DNA from 2 places in the Desertibacillus haloalkaliphilus genome. Region 2 is predicted to be linked to the other one. Evidence: predicted binding sites of a transcription regulator. Region 2 holds the regulator's gene; the other holds the start of a gene.

Region 1 (3,598 bases), on a different contig from region 2:
CCCTCCCGACAAAATTGCTATTAAGAATACGTAAACACAGCCAACAGATGTATTAAAAAGTAAATCGTTACTAAAGCCAAACTAATTTGTCCTATCATTATAATTGTGGTTAGTTGCAACGCAATTCCAATAGCCAAAACAATAACAGCAATGGCCATCAATACTAGTCGACGCTGCACTTTCGTTTCATCAATTAATTGATGAAGAGACGGAACATTTTCCTTACCCACTCGTTTACCGAAAGCAAACGTCCACCAAAGAAATGGAATGATTTTTGAGGTGTAACCTAAAATGGTTATATTTACCCACCCTAATAAATAAAGCACCGAGATTACAGTTAAGAATGTTAGGTTGGAAAACAGATGTGTATCTATAGTTAAAACTACTAAAATACCTGCACTAATGATGATGAACCAATCGATAATTCTTACCGTTAACGCAATTCCTTTCCCAGGATTCTTCTTAAATTTCTTAGAAATGATCTGCTTTATATGCAGTCGGTAAACAACAAGGATCACTAACAATAAGAACAATCCTACCCACGTTAGACTAAATGAAACAGGCATAAAGAAGCTTGAAGTAATCGTTAGTAGTGAGACGTGTAGTAATACTAATATCCACTTTTGCAAACGCTCCGGATAACCATGTGACAGGTAAAACATCGGCAACATTTTGAAGCTGTAACCGATAATTAAAAAGAGGAACCAGCCAATAAAGCCAAACCAAATGTGCGATGCAAGAAGAGATGAATGGATATCACCAAACAGTGGATATTGAAAATTGATAACCATCAAAAATCCGAAAATAATCGTTAACAATAAATAAAAGAGTGCACTATACATTGCAAAAAGAATTGGATTCCATGCCCTCGTCTTAAAAATGGTCAGTAAAATATTACTAATAAATAAGAGTGTCCCAATAATCACTAGGGCTCCCGAGATGATTAGCGTTACCGTGTTAAATTCGAAAAATCCGATCAGTAACCCGATACTTCCAGCTGTATATAAAAAGTAATGAACCATCCCTAATCTCGTACTAAACAATTCATTTTGAGTCACCACAGGGACTAACTGATAGACAGCTCCCATGACAAACATCGTCGCCCAACCTAACACAAACAAGTGAACGGCTGCGATTGTCGACACCTGTCGCACTCCGCTCGTATGAAAAAGACCACCGGCAAACAAAAGCAGGATCGAAAAAATAAGTAATGATAGAAAACCCGTTATCATAAATGAAAATGGTAAATAAAAGTTTTGCCTGGAAGAGTCAGTCATCAATGTTGTGTTCTGTACACTTGCTGCAGTTCCCATGATCGTTATCCCTCTCTTTTGACAATCGTAATTTCGACAGACCCATCCTGACACTCAATGTGGGAGTGCTTATAGCCAAGTTGCTCCAATTCTTCAATTAAAAATACTGGTACACGATCATTTCTAATCTTTAATGTCTCATCGTCAGACATTTTTTCAAGCTTTGATAACGTGCGAATCATTGGTTGTGGTGGCTCTAGACCACGATTATCTATATAATAATGATCACCAAGGCTTATACTAGGATCATGGCTTGAATCTGATAATTGACCTTTCTGTGCGTCTTCTTCTTTTTTCTTAAAGAAAGAGAAACGCTTTTTCTTCTTTTTAAAGGTAGTTACATAATAATTGTTGTCTATTTTTTCTACTTCATTTGTAAATCCTTTAGTCTTAAGTAGTGAGAGCAATGGTTTTGGCTTGAATGTTGTGTGTAAGATAAAGGTATCATCTTTTTCCAATGATTTAACAGCTTTCATAATTTTTTGAAACGGCTCGATCTTATTTTTAAGATCTTCACGCACATCTAACTCCACCACTTTCCCTTTTGCCATTACTAGCACCTCCTCTGTGTTTTGTTACTGAAAGAATAGTACATAACCACAGTAGATGCAGTGACAGTTGTCACCACGCAAATCTCAAGCAACTTCCTTTGCTCAATTTGTGAAATCGTTTACAATAGAGGTATAAATAACCAATTTAAACGAGGGAGTGTATTACCATGGAATTTGAAAACCCAAGCCGAGAAGAGATTAAGGAAGTTCTAAAAAAAGCGAATCGAATTGCCGTTGTTGGCTTATCAAATAACCCAGAACGAACGTCTTATATGGTTACTGAAGCGATGCAGGCTGCAGGGTATGAAATTATTCCTGTTAATCCAATGGTTGATGAAGTATTAGGACAAAAGGCCGTTTCTTCTCTTAAAGAAATCGATGGTCATGTCGATATCGTTAATGTCTTTCGACGTAGTGAGCATTTACCCGCGGTAGCAAAAGAAGCTGCGGAAATAAAACCAGACGTATTTTGGGCACAATTAGGAGTAGAGCATGAAGAAGCCTATGAAATTTGTAAAGAAAACCAGATCACTTGTATCATGGATCGGTGTATAAAAGTAGAACACGCCCTGACAAAATAACTGTTTAACAAAGCTCTTAACATATATGCCAAATGTTAGGGGCTTTTGTCACTTTTGCGCGAAATGAAGGAAAAAGGTTGCGAAACAAAAAAATAAAGATACAATGAATTAAAGACAGCAACTGCAGATACTATAAAACTCAGCTACGAACAACAATAGAAACAAATGTTCCTTTATGGTAATATATTCATGAGAGTTAGTTCAAAAAGGTGCTATAGAAACCATGAATGAACAAAAATTCGATAAAGAAATTCATGATTTTTCTAAGATCTTTTTGAGCTACATCTACAAGTACGTTTGTTTGAAAGGGGTCTCTACTGTGGCTACAAAACAACAATTTGACTATAACGATGATGCCATTCAGGTGCTAGAAGGGCTTGAAGCGGTACGGAAACGCCCAGGAATGTATATCGGAAGCACCGATAGCAAAGGGTTGCACCACCTCGTTTACGAAATCGTAGACAATGCCGTAGACGAAGCATTAGGGGGATACGGTAATTTTATAAAAGTAACTATCCATAAAGATAACAGCATTAGTGTCAGTGATGAAGGACGTGGTATGCCTACTGGAATGCATAAAATGGGGAAGCCAACGCCAGAAGTCATCCTTACTGTATTGCATGCAGGTGGTAAATTTGGTCAAGGCGGCTATGCGACAAGCGGTGGTTTACATGGTGTTGGCGCATCAGTCGTTAATGCATTATCTGAATCACTTGAAGTCGAAATAAAACGAGATGGCAACGTTTATCGACAGCGATTCGAGAATGGTGGCCATCCTGTCACGACACTAGAAAAGGTTGGGAAGACGAAGAAGACAGGTACAACCATCCGTTTCAAACCTGACACGACCATTTTTAGTGTAACGGTTTATAATTTTGAAACCTTATCAGAGCGCTTACGTGAAGCTGCATTTTTATTAAAAGGTTTAAAAATTGAATTGCATGATGAGCGAAAAGGCAAAGAAAACAAAGAGCTTTTTCACTATGAAACAGGAATTGAAGCCTTTGTCGAATACTTAAATGAAGACAAAGAAACCCTTCATCCTGTCGTTTTTTTCAACGGGGAACAAAACGAAATAGATGTTGAATTTGCGTTCCAATTTAACGATGGTTACACCGATAACGTTCTATCCTTTGTTAATAATGTTCGTACA
Region 2 (3,598 bases):
CGATATGTTAAACGTGAAACCCAAATGCTGAATTCATATAAGAATAATAACGGAACAGTGACCATTAAGTGCGATACAACCTCAGGTGGTGTAATAAAACCTGCAATCACTAATAAAATGAAATAAGCAAACTTTCGAATTCTACTTAATAAATCAGGCGTGATCAGGCCCAACCTCGTTAAAAACATCATAACGACGGGTAATTGAAACAAGAATCCAAACGGAATGGTGATTTGGAAAAGAAAAGAAAAGTACTCATTAATCCCATACTGTTCCGTAATGCCGAGTTGCTCTGCTAATCTCGCCATAAAATCAACGATAAATGGAAAAAGAATAAAATAACTAAACGAGATTCCTGTTAAAAATAGAAGGAACGCGATTGGGATATAAGACAATGTTATTTTTTGTTCTTTTTCATGAAGACCCGGACTGATAAACGCCCAAATCTGATACAAAATAACAGGAAAAGCGAGTAAAATGGCACTAAAAAATGCAAATGTCACATAGACTTTTAACGGATCTGTCAAGCGAAAGGCATTCATTGGAAGATCTTGAGCTGTTGGTGCACTTTGCAAATACGTGATCATAGGCTTGGCAAGAAAGAATCCAACGATCATCGCAATCATAAAAAATGCGATCACGATCATAATCCGTTTTCTTAGCTCTCCTATATGATCATAAAGCGACATTTCTCTGTTTTCCATCTGAATACCATTCCTAACTATTGTTTATCATTTTTCTTTTTATCGTCATCATCATCTGCTAATCCCTTTGTTGCATTCTTAAATTCACGTAATGTGTTCCCAGCTGCTTTCCCTAATTCAGGTAACTTCTTTGGTCCAAAGATAAGTAATGCAACTAGTGCGATTAACAATAAACTTCCTGGTCCGAGGCTTGGCATGTTTTCACCTCCTATTAAAATTCATCCCTTATAATGGATAGTGCTTAAGAAAATAAATAAGTGCCTGTAGTTCAATCGACAAATCAATATGATGAACACGAATATGGTCAGGCACAGTTAGTCTCGCTGGTGTGAAATTTAAAATCCCTTTTATTCCGACATCACTAAGGCGATCAGCAATTTTCTGCGCCGATGCCGCTGGCACAGTTAGAATTGCCGCTGAAACCTCAGGATCAATTATTTTTTCAAGGTCATTTAAATTATAAATCTTCACGCCACCAATTTCTAATCCAACTTTTTCTTCATCGACATCAAATGCCATGACAATTTTCGTGTTATTATTTTTCGAAAAGTTATAATTTAAAAATGCTGTCCCTAAATTTCCAACCCCTATTAAGATAACCTTCGTCGTTTCATCTTGGTCGAGGGTTTTTCGAAAGAACGATAGCAAATAGTTAACATTATAACCATAGCCTTTTTTCCCTAACGCACCAAAATATGAAAAATCTCGACGTATAGTAGCGGAATCAACCTTTACAGCCTCGCTTAACTCCGATGACGAGACTCGCTGCTTTCCAGAGGCCTTTAAGTTTTCTAAAAATCGATAATATAACGGTAACCGTTTTGCCGTTGCTTGAGGTATTTTTGCTTGATCGATATCCATAAATAGCCTCCAACATAACCTTCAATTTCATACCTTTATTTAAATATCAATGACCCACTATTACTCTTCTCGTTTAAAATCACCGCTTTTACCGCCTGTTTTCTCTACTAAATAAGTCGGACCAATAACCATCCCTTTATCGACAGCCTTACACATATCATAGACCGTTAGCGCTGTCGCTGATGCAGCCGTTAAAGCTTCCATTTCTACCCCGGTTGTCCCTTTCGTTTTGACCTCAACTTGGATCGCTAGAGACCATGCAGACTCTTTTTCGTGCCAAGAGAAAGAAATATCAACTCCTGTTAATGAAAGCGGATGACACATGGGGATAATGTCTGCTGTCTTTTTTGCTGCCATTACGCCAGCCACTTGAGCGACACTAAGTACATCTCCCTTGCCAATGGAACCTTCTTGAATTTTATTATAAATGGTCTGATTAACCTCGATACTCGTTTGAGCAATCGCAGTTCGAGCTGTTGTTTGTTTATCCGAGATATCAACCATCTTCGCTCGACCTTGATCGTTAAAATGGGTAAAAGATGACATGTACACACACTCCTCCCTAGTCTTTATTGTACACTATTTTCTTTTCTATGTATTCGTTTTACAAAACCTGTTCGTGAAAAATTTTTGAACAGTGCAGCAACACCTACGAATATAGTCGCTACAAGCGTTCAAGAAGTTGTTGATTATCCTATTATACGATACACTATTTGTAGATCAAGTGGTCACAAATATGAATCGACCGCTAAAGTTAGGAAGGATTGAAATGATTCTATTACAATGTGTAAACCTTTCAAAATTATTTGGGTCTGACCCAATTTTAGCAAATATTAAGTTAGAAATTAAATCAAAAGAACGAACCGCACTCGTCGGAAGAAACGGTTCTGGTAAGTCAACATTATTGAAAATCATTGCCGGGCAAATGAGCTACGATTCCGGTGAGATGATTATGCCAAAAGACATGAAGCTCGGCTATCTTGCTCAAGACACTGGGTTAGAATCGGAGTTATCGATTTGGGACGAGATGATGACGGTTTTTGAACCGCTTAAACGAATGGAAGTCAAATTACGAAAGTTAGAAGAACAGATGGCTGATTCAGATACACTCGCCAACCAAACCAACTATCAGAAATTAATGACAGAATATGATCAATTACAAATTGAGTTCAAGGATAAAGGCGGGTATCAGTATGAGGCTGATATCCGCGGTATATTATCAGGGTTAAAATTTGGATCTTTTGATTATTCGACAAAGATTTCTACATTAAGTGGTGGCCAAAAAACAAGACTCGCGCTCGGAAAGTTATTGTTAATGAAGCCCGATCTACTCATTTTAGACGAGCCAACCAACCACCTAGATATAGAAACACTAACATGGCTCGAGCAATATTTAGCGAATTATGACGGTGCTATTTTGATCGTCTCCCATGATCGCTATTTTCTCGACAAAATTGTCACAAACGTATATGAACTCGCCCGTACAGAAATCACCAAGTACCACGGTAACTATAGTGATTATCTCGAGGAGAAAGAAAAGCGTTACGAATTAGAAATGAAGCAATACGAAAAACAAAAAGAAGAAGTAGCCAAGCTCGAAGAATTTGTCCAAAAAAACATTGCAAGAGCCTCAACGACAAAACGAGCACAAAGTCGACGTAAGAAGTTAGAGAAAATGTCTGTGATGGATCGACCTTCAGGCGACCAAAAATCAGCGTCATTCTCATTTGATATTGAACGTCAAAGCGGAAATGACGTTCTGAAAATCAATGACCTTTCTGTCGGCTACGACAAACAAAAACCGTTATTTTCTAATCTTACGATGAGTATTAATCGTGGCGAAAGCGTCGCTCTAATTGGTCCTAATGGTATTGGCAAATCAACATTGCTTAAGGCAATCACAAAGGAAGTCGCTAAGCTAGACGGTACAATTACTTATGGAAGCAATGTCACGATTGGTTATTATGACCAGGAACAGACAAAGCTTGACTCTAATAAACAAGTTTTACACGAACTGTGGGACGAATACCCAC

Evidence for each region. The regulator Rex, encoded in region 2, represses fermentation and respiration genes when NADH is low (regulators of the CRP and FNR family bind a similar motif). The targets are predictions, from matches to a motif close to TTGTGAAATATTTCACAA.
Region 1: a site for Rex is predicted at 1,972-1,989, ahead of KH400_RS05830 (DUF2249 domain-containing protein). Genes of this name have one in related genera too.

The regions. Positions count from the first base shown of each region.
Region 1 is NZ_JAHPIV010000004.1:108,686-112,283, forward strand. Features, by position in the region: gene KH400_RS05825 (heme-copper oxidase family protein) at 21-1,313, opposite strand; gene KH400_RS05830 (DUF2249 domain-containing protein) at 1,319-1,864, opposite strand; gene KH400_RS05835 (CoA-binding protein) at 2,032-2,445, shown strand; gene parE (DNA topoisomerase IV subunit B) at 2,765-3,598, shown strand, end outside.
Region 2 is NZ_JAHPIV010000018.1:58,870-62,467, forward strand. Features, by position in the region: gene tatC (twin-arginine translocase subunit TatC) at 1-704, opposite strand, end outside; gene tatAY (sec-independent protein translocase protein TatAY) at 722-901, opposite strand; gene KH400_RS18255 (redox-sensing transcriptional repressor Rex) at 930-1,565, opposite strand; gene moaC (cyclic pyranopterin monophosphate synthase MoaC) at 1,626-2,111, opposite strand; gene KH400_RS18265 (ABC-F family ATP-binding cassette domain-containing protein) at 2,335-3,598, shown strand, end outside.